DNA from 2 places in the Martinezella sp. CNPSo 3959 genome. Region 2 is predicted to be linked to the other one. Evidence: riboswitches for the same ligand, from Rfam matches in the RefSeq annotation. Region 2 holds a riboswitch; the other holds the start of a gene.

Region 1 (9,382 bases), on a different contig from region 2:
GTTGTCGGGAAATTCGATGTCGAAGGCTTCCTCGATGCCGAGCATCAGCTGCACGGAAGCGAAGGAAGACAGCCCCGTCGCATAAAGATCAGCGTCATCTTCGATCTGATCGATAGCAACGGGAAGCGTACCGAACTTGGCCAGCAAATCGCGAATCGTCTTGTTCATAGTCTAGTCCCTTCTGGCAATGGCAAGCATAACCGCAGTTACGCAGTCTTATTCTTCGCCGAGAAGTAACAGGCAAAATAGAAAATTCCGCTAAGCGACGTGGTAAATGAAAACAACTTATACTTGGTGGGAAAGTGCTATATTCTAGACTTTTCCGATTGAAATTCACCAAACGTTAGTCATCTAAATCGCGGCCCGCGCATTAATATTATGTATTCCTGTTATAAAGGCGTGGCGCTTTTTTGGAAAGCCGCAGGTCTCACGTCGGTTAACGTGCCAAAATTCGTCACAACGTTTGCGCTAGAAATACAATCCCAATCGGAGCGCCGGCAAAAGTATAGACCCTTTGTAACGAGTGCTAACCTTCCGGCGGATAGATGTGGTCACCGCCCCTGTAATCCGAAATCGAATAGCAACCCTCGCCCAGTTCGCGAACCGCGCTTCGACCGATGTCGACCTTGCCGTAGCCGCCGGGAATATCGAGAATGTAGGTCGGCTGGCAAAGGCCGGAAATCCGGCCGCGCAGGCTTGCTACGATTGCCTGCCCTTCGGCGATCGTGAGGCGGAAGTGGCTGGTGCCGGGCGCAAGGTCCGGATGATGCAGATAATATGGCTTCACCCGCGTTTCGACAAAAGCCCTCATCAGCGCCGCCAGCACCTCCGGATCGTCATTGACGCCCTTCAACAGAACCGACTGGCTGATAAGCACGATTCCCGCATCGACCAGCCGGCCGCAGGCAGCGCGCGCCTCCTCCGTCATCTCCCGCGGATGATTGGCATGCAGCGCTACATAGATGATCTTACCGCTCGCCTTCAGTGCCGCAATCAGCGCCGCATCGACCCGCAAAGGATCTACGACGGGGATGCGGGTATGGAAGCGGACGATCTTCACATGCTCGATATCGGCAAGCTGCCCGAGAATCTCTTCCAGGCGCCGCGGTGAAAGCACCAGCGGATCGCCGCCGGTCAGAATGACCTCCCAGATCTCCTTGTGCTCGCGGATATAGGCAAAGGCGCCGTCAAGCGCAGCGCCATCCAGCGTCCCGAGCCCCTGCGGTCCGACCATCTCGCGGCGGAAGCAAAAACGGCAATAGACCGGGCAGATATGCACGGCCTTCAGAAGCACACGGTCGGGATAGCGGTGGACGATGCCCTCGACCGGGCTATGCGCGTGATCGCCGATCGGATCGGCGCGCTCCTCGGGCATGACGACGAGTTCCGCCGGATCAGGCACGAACTGCCGGGCAATGGGATCGGCGGGGTTTTCGGCGTCGATCAGTCGCGTCACGGTCGGCGTCAGGGCGACGGCATAGCGCTCCGCCACGGCTTCGAGCGCCACTGCCTGATCGGCGTCGATCAGCCCGGCGCGCTCAAGTTCGCCGATAGTCCGGATTGGGCGCATCACGTTCATGCGTCATACTCCGCGACCGGCGCCCACAGCACCTGCTCGATCCGCGAAGCGCCGGTTGCCAACATCACGAGCCGGTCGAAGCCCAGCGCAATACCGCTTGCGTCAGGCATGACGGCAAGCGCCTGCAGAAAATCCTCGTCCAGCGGATAGGTCTCGCCATAGACGCGCTGCTTTTCCGCCATCTCGATCTCGAAGCGGCGCCGCTGCTCCTCGGCATTGGTAAGCTCGCCAAAGGCATTGGCAAGCTCAACGCCGCAGGCATAGAGCTCGAAACGCTCGGCAACGCGGTGGTCGGCTGCCGACGGCCGGGCAAGGGCTGCCTCGGAAACGGGATATTCGTCAAGAATGGTCACACGCCCGAAGCCGAGATTGGGTTCGATCTTCTCGACCAGCACCCGGCTGAAAAGATCCTGCCAAAGATCGTCGTCGGCAACGCGGATGCCAGCCTGCCGCATATCCGCCGCCAAGCGCTCGCGATCCGTCGATCCGTCGAGACCGATGGACGCAAAGAGATCGATGCCGGCATAACGTTCGAAAGCGGCTGCGACGCTGATGCGCTCGGGCTGGAGGAACGGATCGGTTTCTGCACCGCGGTAGCTGAATTTCTTCGCCCCGACCGTCTCGGCCGCAAGCCCCAGGATTGCGGCGCAATCGGCCATCAGGGCCTCGTAGCTCTCGCCTGCCCGGTACCATTCCAGCATGGTGAATTCCGGATGATGCAGCGGCCCGCGCTCACGGTTGCGATAGACATGGGCAAAGCAGGCGATGCGCTCCTCGCCCGCCGCTAGTAGCTTCTTGCAAGCAAATTCCGGTGAGGTGTGCAGATAGAGGGGCAGCGTTTTGCCATCCGTCGTCACTGCCTCGGTCGTGAAAGCATGCAGATGGGCCTCGTTGCCGGGTGACACCTGCAGCGTTGCCGTATCGACCTCGATGAAGTCGTTGCGCGCAAAGAAAACACGCAAGGCAGCCTGAATGGCATTGCGGCCGATGAGGAACGGCCGCCGGTCCGCATGGACATTGCGGGTCCACCAGGGGGACGCTTTGCTCGTCTTCGGCTTCATTCCTAGCTTTCTTCCGCGCACCTGCCACGTTGGGGGGTGGCAATTTCCATTGATTTAGGGTAGTTGCGCCCCCAAGCAAACAATTGCTGCGTCTCGGAGAGCATTCAGACAGTCCCTCTACGACGCAAAACGCAGCGTTACAAGGAAGTCTTATGGTCAAGGTCATCGCCTCTTCGGTCCGCAAGGGCAACGTTCTCGACGTCGACGGCAAGCTCTACGTCGTTCTCACCGCTCAGAACTTTCATCCGGGCAAGGGTACGCCGGTTACCCAGGTCGACATGCGCCGCATCGTCGACGGCGTGAAGGTCTCCGAGCGTTGGCGCACGACCGAACAGGTCGAGCGCGCCTTCGTCGAAGACGTGAACTTCCAGTACCTCTATGAAGACGGCGAAGGCTTCCACTTCATGAACCCGGCCACCTACGACCAGGTCGTGGTCGATGTCGAAACCATGGGCGACCAGAAGGCCTATCTCCAGGAAGGCATGACCTGCATCCTGTCGATCCACGAAGGCATCCCACTCGCGATCGAACTGCCGCGCCATGTCACGCTCGAAATCAGCGAGACAGAGCCGGTCGTGAAGGGCCAGACGGCATCCTCTTCCTACAAGCCTGCCATACTGTCGAACGGCATCCGCACCCTGGTGCCGCCGCACATTACCGCCGGCACCCGCGTCGTCATCGCCACGGAAGACAATTCCTACGTCGAGCGCGCCAAGGACTGAGCTTCAAGCTCATAGCTTGCATGAAGAACGCCTCGTCCTCGCGACGGGGCGTTTTGCGTTTTGGGCGGTTGAAGCCAGAGGATCGCATGAAGATGGATCCCACTGTCTTAGGGAGCACTGGCCTTTTTCTCGCCCGCCCGCATTGCGCTGGCAGCTTCGGGAGGCGTTTGCATATCGGTACTGTGCTCATGCGGAGCGAGGGACTGCAGATGCAGGATGCGCGGCGACATGGAGTTCATAAAGGCATCGGAGCGGCCGATGTAGATCAGGGTCGCACCCTCCAGTTCAGTGAGCATAGCGAACGCCTTCGCCTGAACTTCAGCCTCGAGCCCTTCCATGGCATCGTCGAAGACGATCCATTTCGGCTTCGCGAGCAGCAGATGCGCAAAGCCGACAGCCTTCTGCTCTTCGGTATCGAGCAATCGATCCCAGCGGGCCTGCGTATCGAGACGGCTCTTCAGCCGGCCGAGCCCCACCTTGTCGATGACGGCCTCGACAGCGGCATCGTCGTAGGCGTCCGGATCATCCGGAAAACAGATTGCCTCCCTGAGCGTGCCGGTCGGCACATAGGGCGTATGTGGCACGAAGAGCATGTCGTCCATCGGCGGCAGGCTGACCGTGCCCGAGCCGCTGTACCACTGGTGCGCCAGCACCTCGAACAGCAGCCTGCGGTTTACGCCGTGATCGCCATTGATCATCACATGCTCGCCGGCATTGATGGTGACCGTCCCCTCCGCGATCCGGAAGCCGTTTTCGGTCGCATCGTCGCTGGTCTTCGTCGAAATCTCCAGATCGGTCCAAACCATCGTCCCAGGTGCCGCTTTCTCAAAGACGAGGGTGTGCGGCATCGGCGTCTTGTCGTCCATCTCCGTCAGCGCCTTACGGAAATCGGTCACGCGCATCAGCGTCGCGCGCCATTCGGCGATCGGGCCGAAATTGGCGACATACCAGCGCAGCGCCGAATTGACCTGATTGAAGGCGCCGACCGCAACCATCAGCTGACCGAAGGTCAAGCCTCCGGAGAAATAGGCGGGCGCGGCAACGAGGATCGGAATGATCAGCACCAGCCAGCCATAGCCGGCCGATACCCAGGTGAGATTGGTATTGGCGATGGCAAGCTGCCGGATGACGGCAAGCACGGCCGATATATCGAGATTGATCCGCCGGCGTTCGTTCTCTTCGCCGCCGGCAATCGTGATCGCCGGCATATGCTCGTTGGCATGCATGAGCGCAAAGCGCAGCTCGGCCTCTTTCGAATAGCGATCCGCATTCAGCCGCACGAGGCGGCGGCCGACGAATTGGCTGAGGAACGATGCCGATCCGGCATAGAGGATTGCCGCCCAGACCATGTAGCCGGGGATGGCAAAACTCATGCCGTTGACTTTGAATACCATGCCGCTGGAAAGCTCCCAGAGCACGCCGATAAAGCTCAGCAGCAGGATCGTCGCCTGCACCAGACCGATGGCGAGCCCGGTCGTGCTTTCCGCGAGGTTGCGGGCATCTTCATGCAGACGCTGGTCGGGATTGACGCCGATCAGGCCGGAAGAGGCGAGACGAAGCGCGCGCTTCGCCTGAAGCCACTGATTGACGAGATCACGCGCCAGACCCTCGCGCATGTACAGCGCGGTCATCTGGTTGAGCCAGGCCTGGATGACGTTGAGGACCAGAAGCGAACCGGCGATGATGCCGAAGACGCCGAGCTGATGGAAGAAAGCGGTAATATCGCGCCTTGCCAGCGAATCGTAAAAGGGCGCGTTCCAATTGTTGAGCAGCACCTGAACATAGGCCGTGACGAGAATGATTGCGAAAAGCGCGACGACAAGGATAATGAGCCTGATGCGGACCGGCGAATTCCAGAACGCGGAAAACATCATCCTCAACCGAAAGAAGAGGCTCAAATCGTATCCGACCTGCTCGTTCCCCTGCCCATTCGGCTTGGCTTGCGTATCAACTGCCATCAGCACTTCCCTGCCACGCGTCCCGTCAGTTAATCATGAGCCGCCCTCATGTCCACCCTTGCAATAGATCGGTGGGATCACATTCCTATATACACGGTTTCGCGTCTTGAACCGAATAAGGCCAGCAATTAGCTTGCGCTTGAAAGATTGAGAAAGCCTTCCGATGCAATTTCAGGGAACTGCCGACTATATTGCCGACAAGGATCTGATGGTCGCCGTCAATGCTGCCATAAGGCTGGAGCGTCCGCTTCTCGTAAAGGGCGAACCCGGTACGGGCAAGACCGAACTCGCACGCCAGGTGGCCACCGCGCTCGGCCTTGACCTGATCGAGTGGAATGTCAAATCGACGACGAAGGCCCAGCAGGGTCTCTACGAATATGATGCGGTTTCGCGCCTGCGCGACAGCCAGCTCGGCGACATCAGAGTTCATGATGTCAGCAACTATATCCGTCAGGGCAAGCTTTGGCAGGCCTTCACCTCGCCGACGAAGTGCGTGCTGCTGATCGACGAGATCGACAAGGCCGATATCGAATTCCCGAACGATCTCCTGCAGGAACTCGACCGCATGGAATTCCATGTCTACGAGACCGGTGAGACGATCCGGGCCGCCGTCCGCCCGATCGTCATCATCACCTCGAACAACGAGAAGGAGCTGCCGGACGCCTTCCTGCGCCGCTGTTTCTTTCATTATATCCGCTTCCCAGACATGGAGACGCTGACGCGCATCGTCGAGGTGCACTATCCCGGCATCAAGCAGACGCTCGTCCATGCGGCACTGACGCAATTCTTCGAAATCCGCGACGTGCCGGGCTTGAAGAAGAAGCCCTCGACCTCGGAAGCGCTCGACTGGATCCGCCTGCTGGTCGCAGACGATATCGAGCCGGAAACATTGCGCGCCGATGCGAAGAACGTATTGCCGAAACTCCATGGTGCGCTTCTGAAGAACGAGCAGGATGTGCACCTCTTCGAGCGGCTGGCCTTCATGGCGCGTGGGCAGGGTAGATAATGCAACCCGATGCCGTAAAGGTTTTGATCTATGCCGTTCGGGATGGGCATCTGCTGGTATTCGATGAGCCAGACTTCCCCGCCGTCCAGCTCCAGATTCCTGGTGGCACTGTCGAATCCGGTGAGGACATTGTAGCGGCCGCAGCGCGCGAATTTGAGGAGGAGACCGGTTTTGCGCCGCGCGAACTCCATCCGCTTGGCGTCCACGACTACCGTTTCGAAAAGAACGGCCGCGATTACTATCACCAACGGCACTATTTCCGCTGCGGTATCTCCGAGCGAGCGCCTGCCACTTGGCTCCACCACGAAATGACGCCTTTCGACGGTGGCGACCCGATCGGCTTCCGCTTCTTCTGGCTACCGATCGAGACCGCCAGCCAGCGCCTCGGTTATGGCATGGAAGCTCTCATTAAACATCTGTAGGCCGTATCGCGCCTCTGGACTCAACCCACCGACTTCCATCGACGCTTGTCCCCATTGACCCGCCGAGATGACAGGTCTATTGAATTTCCCTCGTGGTGATTTGGCCGGCCGGCTTGCAGCCACGTTAAATAAGTCGCTAAAGGGCCGCGTGCGGACCGGTAGCGATTCATCGCGGCCGGTTTTTTTGTATTTGGCGAGTGAAAAGATGCCCATCAAGATTCCCGATACGCTCCCCGCGTTTGAAACCCTTCAGAACGAAGGTGTGCGGGTGATGACCGAAACGGTGGCGTTCCGTCAGGATATCCGCCCTCTTCAGATCGGGCTTCTCAACCTCATGCCGAACAAGATCAAGACCGAGGTCCAGATGGCGCGCCTGGTCGGCGCATCGCCGCTGCAGGTGGAGTTTTCCCTGGTGCGTGTTGGCGCGCACAAGGCCAAGAACACCTCCGAAGAGCATCTCCTCGCCTTTTACCAAACGTGGGAAGAGGTGAAGCACCGCAAGTTCGACGGCTTCATCATCACGGGTGCGCCGATCGAGCTGCTGGAATATGAGGACGTCACCTATTGGAACGAGATGCAGGAGATCTTGGACTGGACGACGACCAACGTCCATTCGACGATGAACGTCTGCTGGGGCGCGATGGCGGCGATCTATCATTTCCACAAGGTGCCGAAATACACGCTGAAGGAAAAGGCTTTCGGCGTCTATCGTCACCAGAACCTGAAGCCCTCCTCGGTCTATCTCAACGGCTTCTCCGACGATTTCGCCATTCCGGTGTCGCGCTGGACCGAAGTGCGCCGCGCCGATATCGAAAAGGTGCCTGGCCTGCAGATCCTGATGGATTCGAGCGAGATGGGCGTCTGCCTCGTGCATGAGCAGGCTTGTAACCGGCTCTACATGTTCAATCACGTGGAGTATGATTCCACCTCGCTGGCGGATGAGTATTTCCGCGATGTGAATGCGGGCGTGCCGATCAAGATGCCGCACAACTATTTCCCGCACAACGATCCGGAAATTCCTCCGCAGAACCGGTGGCGCAGCCACGCGCATCTGTTCTTCGGCAACTGGATCAACGAGATCTACCAGACCACGCCATATGATCTGGAGGAGATCGGTCAGGAAAGGACTTGAGGCTTGTTCATTCCCTTCTTCCTGAAGCTAAGGCAAGCGAAGGTTCCGGTGACGCTCCGGGAATTCCTGTCGCTGCTTGAAGGAATGGAAGAAGGGATTGCTGATTACGACGTCGAGGCCTTCTACTATCTGGCGCGCGCGACGCTGATCAAGGACGAGCGCTTCATCGACCGTTTCGACCAGGTCTTCGCCGATTACTTTCGTGGCGTCGAGGCGATCGCCAGCAATGCCGATGGAGAAGCGGTGGAGCCGACCGCCATTCCTGAAGAATGGCTGCGCAAGCTCGCCGAGCGGCATCTGACGGAAGAGGAAAGACGGCAGATCGAGGCACTCGGCGGCTTCGACAAGCTGATGGAGACGCTGCGCGAGCTGCTGGCCGAGCAGAAGGGCGGGCATCAGGGCGGCTCGAAATGGATCGGCACGGCGGGCACCTCGCCCTTCGGCGCCTACGGCTATAACCCCGAAGGCGTGCGCATCGGCCAGGAAACCTCGCGCAATCGCCGCGCGGTAAAAGTCTGGGACCGGCGCGACTTCAAGAACCTCGATGACGGCGTAGAGCTTGGCACCCGCAATATCAAGGTGGCGCTGAAGCGCCTGCGCCGCTGGGTTCGCGAGGGGGCAGCCGAGGAACTGGATCTTTCCGGCACCATCCGCTCCACCGCCGAGCATGGCTATCTCGATGTCCAGACACGGCCGGAGCGCCGCAACGCCGTCAAACTTCTGATGTTCTTCGATGTCGGCGGCTCGATGGACGACCATATCCGCGTCGTGGAGGAACTCTTCTCCGCCGCCCGCGCGGAGTTCCGCCACATGGAGTATTTCTACTTTCACAACTGCCTCTACGAGGGCGTGTGGAAGGACAATCGTCGCCGGCGCGTCGATATCACGGCGACGACCGATCTCATCCGCACCTTCGGCCCCGACTACCGTGTCGTCTTCGTCGGCGACGCATCTATGAGCCCCTATGAGATCTCTCAGCCGGGCGGCTCGGTGGAGCATTGGAACAAGGAGACCGGCGAGACCTGGCTCGCCCGAATGACCGGCCATTTCCGCAAATGCATCTGGATCAATCCGGTGCCGGAAAACTATTGGGGCCATACGACCTCCATTTCCCTCATCCGCCGCCTGATGAACGACCGCATGTACCCGCTGACGCTCGGCGGGCTGGAAAAGGCGACAAGGGAATTGTCGCGCTGAGGCTGGATCAGTCTGGGTTTTGCAATGGTCAGGCGCGCACTGTTCTGCCGCGCCCTCGTGCCTGGCCCCTCACCCCAACCCTCTCCCCGCTTGCGGGAAGAGGGAGTTCGACAGTGCCTCAAACTCTCTTCGCAATCCGAGTGGTCAATCCGGCTGGCTCGGTCGTCCCCTCTCCCCGCAAGCGGGGAGAGGGCTAGGGTGAGGGGCCGTTACAGAATCGACCCGCTCTGTCATAGGCATTGCATACTTCCGGCGCAGCGTAGTGTCTCTAAAGCCAAACGGAGCCTTGATCCCCCGCTGCTCAC
Region 2 (9,382 bases):
TCAGGCGATGTACCTTGCCGATAACGGCATTACGGCTCACGCCACCGAGCTGCGCAGCGATCTGGCTGGCGCTCAATCCTTCGGACCATAGCTTTTTCAGCTTCTCGACGCGTTCGTCTGTCCAATTCATGCCCTGTCTCCGCTGTCGCGTTTCCGATGGCAGAATCCCTCACCATTGCCTCGCATGGTATCGAGGCGCGAAACGCTCTAAAATTGTGGTGACTAGTTCCGCCGCATGCAGTCTAGCAATTGGTTTTTAACCTAGTGTGAGGCTGACTCCGTGACAAGAGTCGCGGGAATCTTGAGGAATCGATTTCGAGGTTTTCCCCAACTTGCTGTCCGGGCGTGGCATTTCTGCCATAGGCGCCGCCCGATGCATCTCTTTTGCCGGCAAGCGTTTTCTCGCACCTGCTAAAACGGCAGTTTTGTTGACATCGCGGTGCAAAACATCAATAGTGCCCAAGCCGCCGCAAGGCGGCATTTTTGATTTTTTCGGACCCGTTTCATCAAATGGAAGCGATCGGTCCTTAAAGTTGTGATCAGGAGATATGGCCATGGCCGAGACCACGCCGCTTTACGACACCTACTTGCGCGCTCCGCTGCGGTTCGAGCGAGGCGAGGGCGTCTGGCTGGTCACTGAGAATGGCGAACGCTACCTCGATTTCGCAGCCGGCGTCGCGGTCAATTCGCTCGGTCATGCTCATCCCCATCTTGTCGCCGAGCTGAAGGCGCAGGCCGACAAGGTCTGGCACCTGTCCAACCTCTATGAGGTGCCCGGCCAGGAGAAGCTGTCGAAGCGGCTGACGGAGGTGACCTTCGCCGACAAGGTGTTCTTCACCAATTCGGGCGCGGAGGCGCTGGAGTGCGCCATCAAGACTGCGCGGCGCTATCAGTTCGCCAAGGGGCATCCCGAGAAGTTCCATATCATCACCTTCGAAGGCGCCTTCCACGGCCGCACCATCGCAACGATCGCCGCCGGTGGCCAGGAGAAGTATATCGAAGGCTTCGGCCCGAAGGCACCGGGCTTCGACCAGGTGGAGTTCGGCGATCTCGATGCCGTGCGCGCCGCCATCACGGATGCGACGGCTGCGATCCTGATCGAGCCGGTTCAGGGCGAGGGCGGCATCCGCCCGGCGACCAACGAATTCCTGCGGGGGCTGCGGGAGATCTGCGATGAGCACGGCCTGCTTTTGATCCTCGACGAAGTTCAGTGCGGTGTCGGCCGTACCGGCAAGCTCTTTGCCCATGAATGGTCCGGCATCAAGCCTGACATCATGGCGGTCGCCAAGGGTATCGGCGGCGGTTTCCCGCTCGGTGCGTGCCTTGCGACGGCAGAAGCTGCTTCCGGCATGAAGGCCGGCACGCATGGCTCGACCTATGGCGGCAATCCGCTTGCCATGGCAGTCGGCAATGCGGTTCTCGATATCGTGCTTGCCGAAGGCTTCCTGCAGCATGTGCGCGATGTCTCGCTGGTCTTCCGCCAGGGGCTCGCCTCGCTCAAGGATCGTTTTCCTGACATCATCGAGGACGTTCGCGGCGAAGGCCTGATGCTCGGCATCAAGGCGGCCATTCCGCAGGCGGACCTGCTGCAGGCGATCCGTGCCGAGCGTCTGCTCGGCGTTCCGGCCGGCGATAACGTCATCCGCCTGCTGCCGCCGCTGGTCGTCACTGCCGAGGAAGCACGCGAAGGTTTCGCTCGCCTGGAGCGCGCTGCCGAGCGTGCGCGCGCTGCCCGCACCAAGAAATCGGCTTGAATTCAACGCCCGCTGTCGGGGCGTTCCTGCCCCACGCGGGCGTTATTGTTTTTTCTGGAGTACAGGTAAGGACATGGCTTCTCCGAAACACTTTCTCGATCTCTCTGCCGTCCCGGCTGCCGATCTGCGCAACATCATCGATGACGCGATCGTCCGAAAGAGCGCGCAGAAGGCCGGCACGGCCGACAAGCCGCTTGCCGGCAAGATGCTGGCGATGATCTTCGAGAAGCCGTCCACCCGAACCCGCGTCTCCTTCGACGTCGGCATGCGGCAGCTCGGCGGCGAGACGCTGTTCCTCTCCGGCACCGAAATGCAGCTTGGCCGCGCCGAGACGATCGGCGATACGGCGAAAGTGCTGTCGCGCTATGTCGATGCGATCATGATCCGCACGACCGATCATTCCCGCCTGCTGGAGCTGGCGGAACATGCGACCGTTCCGGTCATCAATGCGCTGACCGACGACACGCATCCCTGCCAGATCATGGCCGATATCATGACCTTCGAAGAGCATCGCGGCCCGATCAAGGGCAAGACGCTTGCCTGGACCGGAGACGGCAATAACGTGCTGCATTCGCTGATCGAAGGGGCCGCCCGTTTCGGCTATCGCATGAATATGGCGGTACCCCTTGGTTCCGAGCCGAAGGATCACTATCTGAACTGGGCCCGCAACGAGGGCGCCGAAATCATGCTCTCGCATGATGCAGACCGTGCGGTCGCCGGCGCCGATTGCGTGGTAACCGATACCTGGGTTTCCATGAATCAGGAGCACCGGGCACGCGGTCACAACGTCTTCCAGCCCTATCAGGTCAACAAGGCTTTGATGGCACAGGCCGGCAAAGACGCGTTGTTCATGCATTGCCTGCCCGCCCATCGCGGGGAGGAGGTGACGGACGAGGTGATCGATGGCCCGCAATCCGTTGTCTTTGATGAGGCGGAAAACCGCCTTCATGCGCAAAAGTCGATTCTTGCTTGGTGCCTGGGCGCGATCTGAAGATATCAAGCCGCGTCTCAAGGGCGCGGGCGCAGTAGGAGTAAGCTAATGGCAGAAAATGCCGCCTCGCTGGGTCAGTTCGATTTCGCCGGTGACGATCATGTCGTTCCCTTCCAGGTGGAAGGTTTGGATGTGCGCGGCCGTGCCGTGCAGCTCGGTCCTCTGCTGGACACGATCCTTGCCCGGCACGATTATCCGACGCCGGTTGCGCGGCTTCTCGCCGAGGCCATTGTCCTGACCGTCCTGCTCGGTACGTCGCTGAAATTCGAAGGCAAGTTCACCGTGCAGACCAAGGGCGACGGTCCCGTCGACCTTCTGGTCGCCGATTTCTCGACGCCGGAAAACGTCCGGGCCTATGCGCGTTTCAATGAAGAAGCGCTGGCAAAGGCAGTTGCGGAAGGCAGAACCGAGCCTGAGCAGCTGCTGGGCAAGGGCGTGCTCGCTTTTACCATCGATCAGGGCCGCTTCAGTCAGCCTTATCAGGGCATTGTCGCGCTTGATGGCGCTTCGCTGGAGGAGATTGCCGGCACGTATTTCCGCCAGTCGGAACAGATCCCGACGCGCGTGCGTCTGGGTGCTGCAGAGCTCTTCGATCGCGATGAGAACGGCAAGCCGCGTCACCGCTGGCGTGCCGGCGGCCTGATCGCGCAGTTCTTGCCGGAAGCGCCCGAGCGCATGCGCCAGCCGGACCTGCATGGCGGCGATGGCGATACCGGCGCGCGTAATCATGCCGAGGACGATGCCTGGGCGGAAGCGCGCAGCCTGGTGGAAACCATCGATGCAGATGAGCTGACGGATCCGCAGGTCGGCACCGAGCGGCTTCTCTATCGCCTCTTCCACGAGCGCGGCGTACGCGTCTATGAACCGAAGGCCGTCTATGACCGCTGTTCGTGCTCGCGCGACAAGCTGAAGGGCGTCCTGAAAGGTTTCACAGCCGAGGAGATCGAGGCCAGCCAGGAGAATGGCGAGATCGCCGTCACCTGCGAGTTCTGCTCGACGACCTATCGCTTCGAAGTGTCGGAAATAGAGGTGGCCTGAGGTCGCTCAGTTCAGCGTACGCAGCAGGTTGGGCGTATCCAGTGAAAAGGCGGGGATCTTGACATGGAATTGCTCCCCGCCGTCCGTTTCCATCTGGTAATGACCGAACATCATCCCTGACGGTGTATCCAGTGGGCAGCCCGAGGAATATTCATAGGTATCGCCGGGCTTCAGGTGCGGCTGCTCCCCGACCACGCCGGGGCCTGTCACTTCATCCACGATGCCGTTCATGTCGGTGATGTGCCAATAGCGCGTTACCAGCTTCACGGCTTCCTTCGAGTGGTTGGAAATGACGATGCGGTATCCCCAGACATAACGGTCATCATCCGGATCGGATTGCTCCTCCAGATAAAACGGCTCTACAACCACCTCGATGTCGCGTGTTAGGGCGCGATACATGCCTGACACCTTGCCACTGCCCTGAAACGTCGAGAGCTCCTTGAAGCCGCATCGCCGTTTCAGCATTTTCAAGTTTGCGGCATATTATCCGCTTTCCACCATTCCCGCAAAGTGCAGGATATTTAGCGGTATCCTATAACCGATGCTTTCCGTCAAGGAACGACGTAATGAAATCTTGCGTGAACGGTTGGGACGGTTTCGATTCCAGCTATTGCGGTTCATGTTGAAGGTTAACGAAGTCATCTCCAAGTATCCTAGGTCACCGTGATTTGATCTTATCTGCCGGAGTAGAGGTAGGCGCATCCTCCGTACTCAGGAAACGCTTGCCACGATTGTCCGTGGACTTCTGTGATCGACGGTCAACCTGATCGCCCGGCATCAAAACCTCCGGGCCATATAACCCCCATTCCTTTTATATGTTCCTCTGACAGGGCTTGGATGAGATTTCCCTGCAGGAGGATTTCGGCTATCATCTGATTCTGGCATCGCCCATGCCTCCCCCCTCCGTTCGGGAAAGTATATTTCATGCAGGGCCGTCGATATCCAAACCGACTGTTTGAGCGCCTGGCATAAGGAGGGGTTGCGGTCATTGCTCGCAATAGGAGGTTTATATGAGGCTTTCTGCCCCTGTTTATCATTTGAAACGTAAGGCGAGGCTCCTGTCCCGCCAGCAGAACATCCCCTTGCACGCCGCGCTGGATCGTGTCGCGGCCGTCGAGGGTTTCGGAGGCTGGAGTTTGCTTGCGAGCAAAACGAACTCAGCCGTGCCCGTCGGCGAGCTGTATTCGCGTTTAAGCCCAGGCGATCTGGTGCTGATCGGCGCACGGCGCGGTCACGGCAAGACCCTGATGAGCCTGAGGCTCGCCGTCGAAGCCATGAAGGCTGGCAATCGTGGCATCTTCTTCACGCTGGAAGACACCGAAAAGGTCGTTCTGGACCGTTTTCCGGTCATCGGTGCCGATCATGCGGAATTTGCTGATCTATTCGAGTTCGACAATTCGGATGCCATCAGCGCCAATTATATCGTGGAGAGGCTGACTGCGGCGGCGCCCGGTACATTGGCGGTGGTCGATTTTCTGCAGCTGCTGGATCAGAAGCGGGAGAATCCGGAATTAATGATCCAGGTTCAGATATTGAAGGCGTTTGCGCGCGTCAGAGGCATTATCGTCGTCTTCATCTCGCAGATCGACCGTTCCTACGATCCCGCGTTGAAGCCCGTGCCCGATCTTGCGGATGTTCGCCTGCCGAATCCGCTGGATCTCAAGCTGTTCGACAAGATGGTCTTCCTGAACAACGGCCTGGTGGAATTCAAGGTCGCCATCTGACGGGCTGCCAATTGTCCAAGGGCAATCGAGCCGCCCGGAGAAAATCCGGGCGGCTCGACGGATATCAGGCGGAAACCTGCTCGAGAGCGCGGGCGAAATCCTCGACCAGATCGGCGCTGTCCTCGATGCCGGCGGAGAAGCGCACGGTGCCCGGCGAAATGCCGAGCTCGGCGCGGGCCTCGTCGGTAAGGTTCTTGTGCGTGGTCGTGGCAGGATGCGTGATCAGGCTCTTCGAGTCGCCGAGATTGTTGGAGATCTTCACGATTTCAAGCGCGTTCTGCAGCTTGAAGGCCGCTTCCTTGCCACCCTTCAGCTCGAAGGCGACCAGCGTCGAGCCGCCGCTCATCTGCTTGGCGATGATATCGGCCTGCGGATGGTCCTTGCGGCCTGGATAGATCACGCGGGCGACCTTGTTGGTCTGCTCGGCGAGGAAATCGGCAACCTTGGAGGCATTCGCCGTCTGCTGTGTAACGCGCAGCGGCAGCGTCTCGATGCCCTTCAGCAGCGTCCACGCGGTAAAGGGCGACATGGCCGGTCCGGTATGGCGGAAATAGTCCTGCAGGTTCTCGTCGATCCACTGCTTGTCGGAGAGGATGACGCCGCCGAGCGAACGGCCCTGGCCGTCGATATGCTTGGTGGCGGAATAGACGACGATATGAGCGCCGAGTTCCAGCGGCTTCTGAAAGAGCGGCGTTGCAAAGACGTTGTCGACCACGACCTTGGCGCCGATCTGGTTGGCGAGCTTGGCGACAGCGGCGATATCGACCACTTCCAGCGTCGGGTTGGTCGGGCTTTCGAGGAAGAAGACCTTGGTGTTCGGGCGGATGGCCTTTTCCCAGTTCTCGGTGAAACGGCCATCGACCAGCGTGCATTCGATGCCGTATTTCGGCGCGAGCGTCTCGACCACCCAGCGGCAGGAGCCGAAGAGGGCGCGGGCTGCAACGATATGATCGCCGGCCTTAAGCTGGCAGAGGATGGCGGCCGAGACAGCGGCCATACCCGAAGCGGTGGCGCGGGCGTCTTCAGCGCCTTCCAGAGCGCACATGCGCTTTTCGAACATGTCGTTGGTCGGGCTGCCGTAGCGGGCGTAGATGAACCCATCCGTTTCGCCCTTGAAGCGGGCTTCCGCCGCTTCCGAGGTGTCATAGACGAAGCCCTGGGTCAGATAGATTGCTTCGGAGGTCTCGCCGAATTGCGAGCGGAGTGTTCCGCCGTGAACGAGCTGGGTTGCGGGGCGCCAAGTCTTGCTCATGCCATCACCACTTTCAAAACAAAAAAACCGGTCGCAAAAGCAGACCGGTTCAACCCCGGTCTTTTTAGCCATTTGTTTAACGTGGCTGCAAGCCGACCGGCCAAATCACCACGGGATAAGTTGCAATACTGCCGTTGACGGCTTGCGTCAATTCCCTGAGTTTGGTTTTGTCTGCGGCAAATTATGAGAGAAGCATGATGGCTCGCAATACTGGAATTCTGGCCGACCGGGCCATTGCAGCGCTGTTTGAAACAGGCCGGCTGACGAGCGAGAGAGAACTGGACGTCGATCAGATCCAGCCGGCAAGCCTCGACCTCAGGCTCGGCTCGCATGCATTCCGCGTCCGCGCCAGCTTCATGCCCGGCCCGTCGCATCTGGTCGCCGACAAGCTCGACCGGCTGAAGCTGCATGTCGTCGATCTCTCGGAAGGCGCGGTGCTGGAAACCGGCTGCGTCTATATCGTGCCGTTGATGGAGCGCCTCGACCTGCCCGAAGATATGTCGGCATCGGCCAATCCGAAGAGCTCGACCGGCCGTCTCGACATCTTCACCCGCGTCATCACCGACCGGGCGCAGGAGTTCGACAAGATCCCAGCCGGCTATTCCGGCCCGCTCTATCTCGAAATCAGCCCGCGTACCTTCCCGATCGTCGTGCGCCGCGGCTCGCGCCTGTCGCAGATCCGCTTCCGCGTCGGCCAGGCCCTGCTCACCGAGCCGGAATTGCTGGCGCTGCACGAGAGCGAAACACTGGTTGCCAGCAAGAAGCCGAACATCACCGGCGGCGGCATCGCTCTGTCGATCGACCTTGCCGGCGACAAGGAAGGGCTGATCGGCTATCGCGGCAAGCATCACACGGCCGTCGTCGATGTCGACAAGAAGGCCCAGCACGATATTTTCGATTTCTGGGAGCCGCTCTATAGCCGCGGCCGTACCGAGCTGATCCTCGATCCCGACGAATTCTACATCCTCGTTTCGCGCGAGGCGGTGCATGTTCCCCCGCATTTCGCCGCCGAAATGACGCCGTTCGATCCGCTGGTCGGCGAATTCCGCGTCCACTATGCCGGCTTCTTCGATCCCGGCTTCGGCCATGCGCCGGCCGGCGGCCGCGGCAGCCGCGCCGTGCTCGAAGTGCGCAGCCACGAAGTACCCTTCATTCTGGAAGACGGCCAGATCGTCGGCCGCCTGATCTACGAACACATGCTGGAACAGCCGAGCAGCCTCTACGGCTCCGGCCTCGGCTCGAACTATCAGGCACAGGGCCTGAAGCTCTCGAAGCACTTCCGGCTCTAGTGACCCTTTTTGGGAAAGCGATAGGTGCTGTCTACTGGGACGTCCGATGAATATCAGGCGCCCCTTTTGCTATAATCTCGCGCAAAGAATGTAATGAACTCATCTTGTGGTGGAAGCAGAGCGCCCCCACATCTCGTGGGATAAATTTGTGGCGATAAATGGAAGTCTCAGCTGTCTATTCGGATGGGCGGATATGAAATTACCGAGTGATCCAACCGGCCGGCTCGGGGCGGCATATATGATGCTCGTGTATTTGTTCGCGTATTTGCCGGTTATCGGAGTCGTCAAGATTGCTACGGGTCTCAACATAGACGATCGGCAGGTGGAATGCGCCGCGAGTGCATGGGCTCGCACCGTTGTCATACTATCGATCGCCGTTGTCGCCGTGCTGATACATATGGCAATTGGTTTCTTTTATTTTCAGTCAAATGGTGAAGGCCCGTACGGCCCTCTTCCGAAACCGAGAAGTCGCAAAAAGCCGAAGCGCAAACGTCTTCTGCCATATATTTCGAACGGCGCCTTGTTCGGAACGATGATACTTCCCGCAATGTTTCTTATTCTGCCGCGCCATTGCTAGGAAACGTGTTTTAATGGCCAAGTACATTTCCGATGCCCGTCGGCGGTGATTGATCCATTGAAGACGGGAGAAGCCGGTTCACTGATCTTGACAGGGGCCGCCAACTGTTGGACATCTCAGGGTGTCAGGCGGGCGTAGCTCAATGGCAGAGCAGCAGCTTCCCAAGCTGAATACGAGGGTTCGATTCCCTTCGCCCGCTCCATAATCTTCACGTCAGAAGCGGTTTCTTCGATTTCAGCGCTTCCTTTAGCGCATCTCCAAAGATTGCGATCGGTCGCGCCAGCCGCCCGGCCGGCGGACGATGCACCAGCCAGTTGACGACTTCCGGGCTGAAATCCGGTGCTTCGACGATCTCGACGGCATTGCGCCAGCGGCTGTCCGTCAGTGCGGCCGGCGTCAGGACGCCAATGCCGAGCCCGCGTGCGACCAGCGACATGCGCAGATCGGCGCTCATGGCCTCGACCCCGACATCAAAGGGCAGACGTTCGGCTTCGAAGCGATGCTGAATGAAGGCGCGAAAGCCGCAGCCGCTCTGGTTCATGATCCAGGGAAAACGGGAGAGATCTTCCAGTCTCGGTTGCTTGGGAACGCCGAGCGACGGCGCCGCGACGAGAATGACGGCATGGACTCCGAGCATCTCGCCGACGACATTATCTGGCGGCTGCAACCCTTCCGCCAAGCAGACGGTTGCTGCATCGAGCTGGCTATGAGCGACTTGCTCGATCAGCTGCGGCGACCAGCCGGTGACAATGCGCAG

The links. A riboswitch is a leader RNA that binds a small molecule or an ion and turns the genes downstream of it on or off. The one in region 2 is predicted to bind S-adenosylmethionine.
Region 1: another riboswitch for S-adenosylmethionine. It lies ahead of metA (homoserine O-acetyltransferase MetA); the one in region 2 lies ahead of AC13RE_RS12620 (O-succinylhomoserine sulfhydrylase).

What each region holds. Positions count from the first base shown of each region.
Region 1 is NZ_JBXSOV010000006.1:175,033-184,414, forward strand. Features, by position in the region: gene AC13RE_RS15905 (acyl carrier protein) at 1-168, opposite strand, end outside; gene AC13RE_RS15910 (lysine-2,3-aminomutase-like protein) at 527-1,579, opposite strand; gene epmA (EF-P lysine aminoacylase EpmA) at 1,576-2,640, opposite strand; gene efp (elongation factor P) at 2,793-3,362, shown strand; gene AC13RE_RS15925 (ABC transporter ATP-binding protein/permease) at 3,470-5,320, opposite strand; gene AC13RE_RS15930 (AAA family ATPase) at 5,484-6,326, shown strand; gene AC13RE_RS15935 (NUDIX domain-containing protein) at 6,326-6,748, shown strand; SAM riboswitch at 6,831-6,908, shown strand; gene metA (homoserine O-acetyltransferase MetA) at 6,954-7,880, shown strand; gene AC13RE_RS15945 (vWA domain-containing protein) at 7,884-9,077, shown strand.
Region 2 is NZ_JBXSOV010000004.1:31,396-40,777, forward strand. Features, by position in the region: gene AC13RE_RS12590 (GcrA family cell cycle regulator) at 1-130, opposite strand, end outside; gene AC13RE_RS12595 (aspartate aminotransferase family protein) at 555-1,754, shown strand; gene argF (ornithine carbamoyltransferase) at 1,828-2,745, shown strand; gene AC13RE_RS12605 (Hsp33 family molecular chaperone) at 2,794-3,783, shown strand; gene apaG (Co2+/Mg2+ efflux protein ApaG) at 3,790-4,182, opposite strand; gene AC13RE_RS12615 (DNA helicase) at 4,794-5,507, shown strand; gene AC13RE_RS12620 (O-succinylhomoserine sulfhydrylase) at 5,572-6,759, opposite strand; SAM riboswitch at 6,803-6,881, opposite strand; gene AC13RE_RS12625 (2'-deoxycytidine 5'-triphosphate deaminase) at 6,954-8,048, shown strand; tRNA gene AC13RE_RS12630 (tRNA-Gly) at 8,754-8,827, shown strand; gene AC13RE_RS12635 (LysR family transcriptional regulator) at 8,834-9,382, opposite strand, start outside.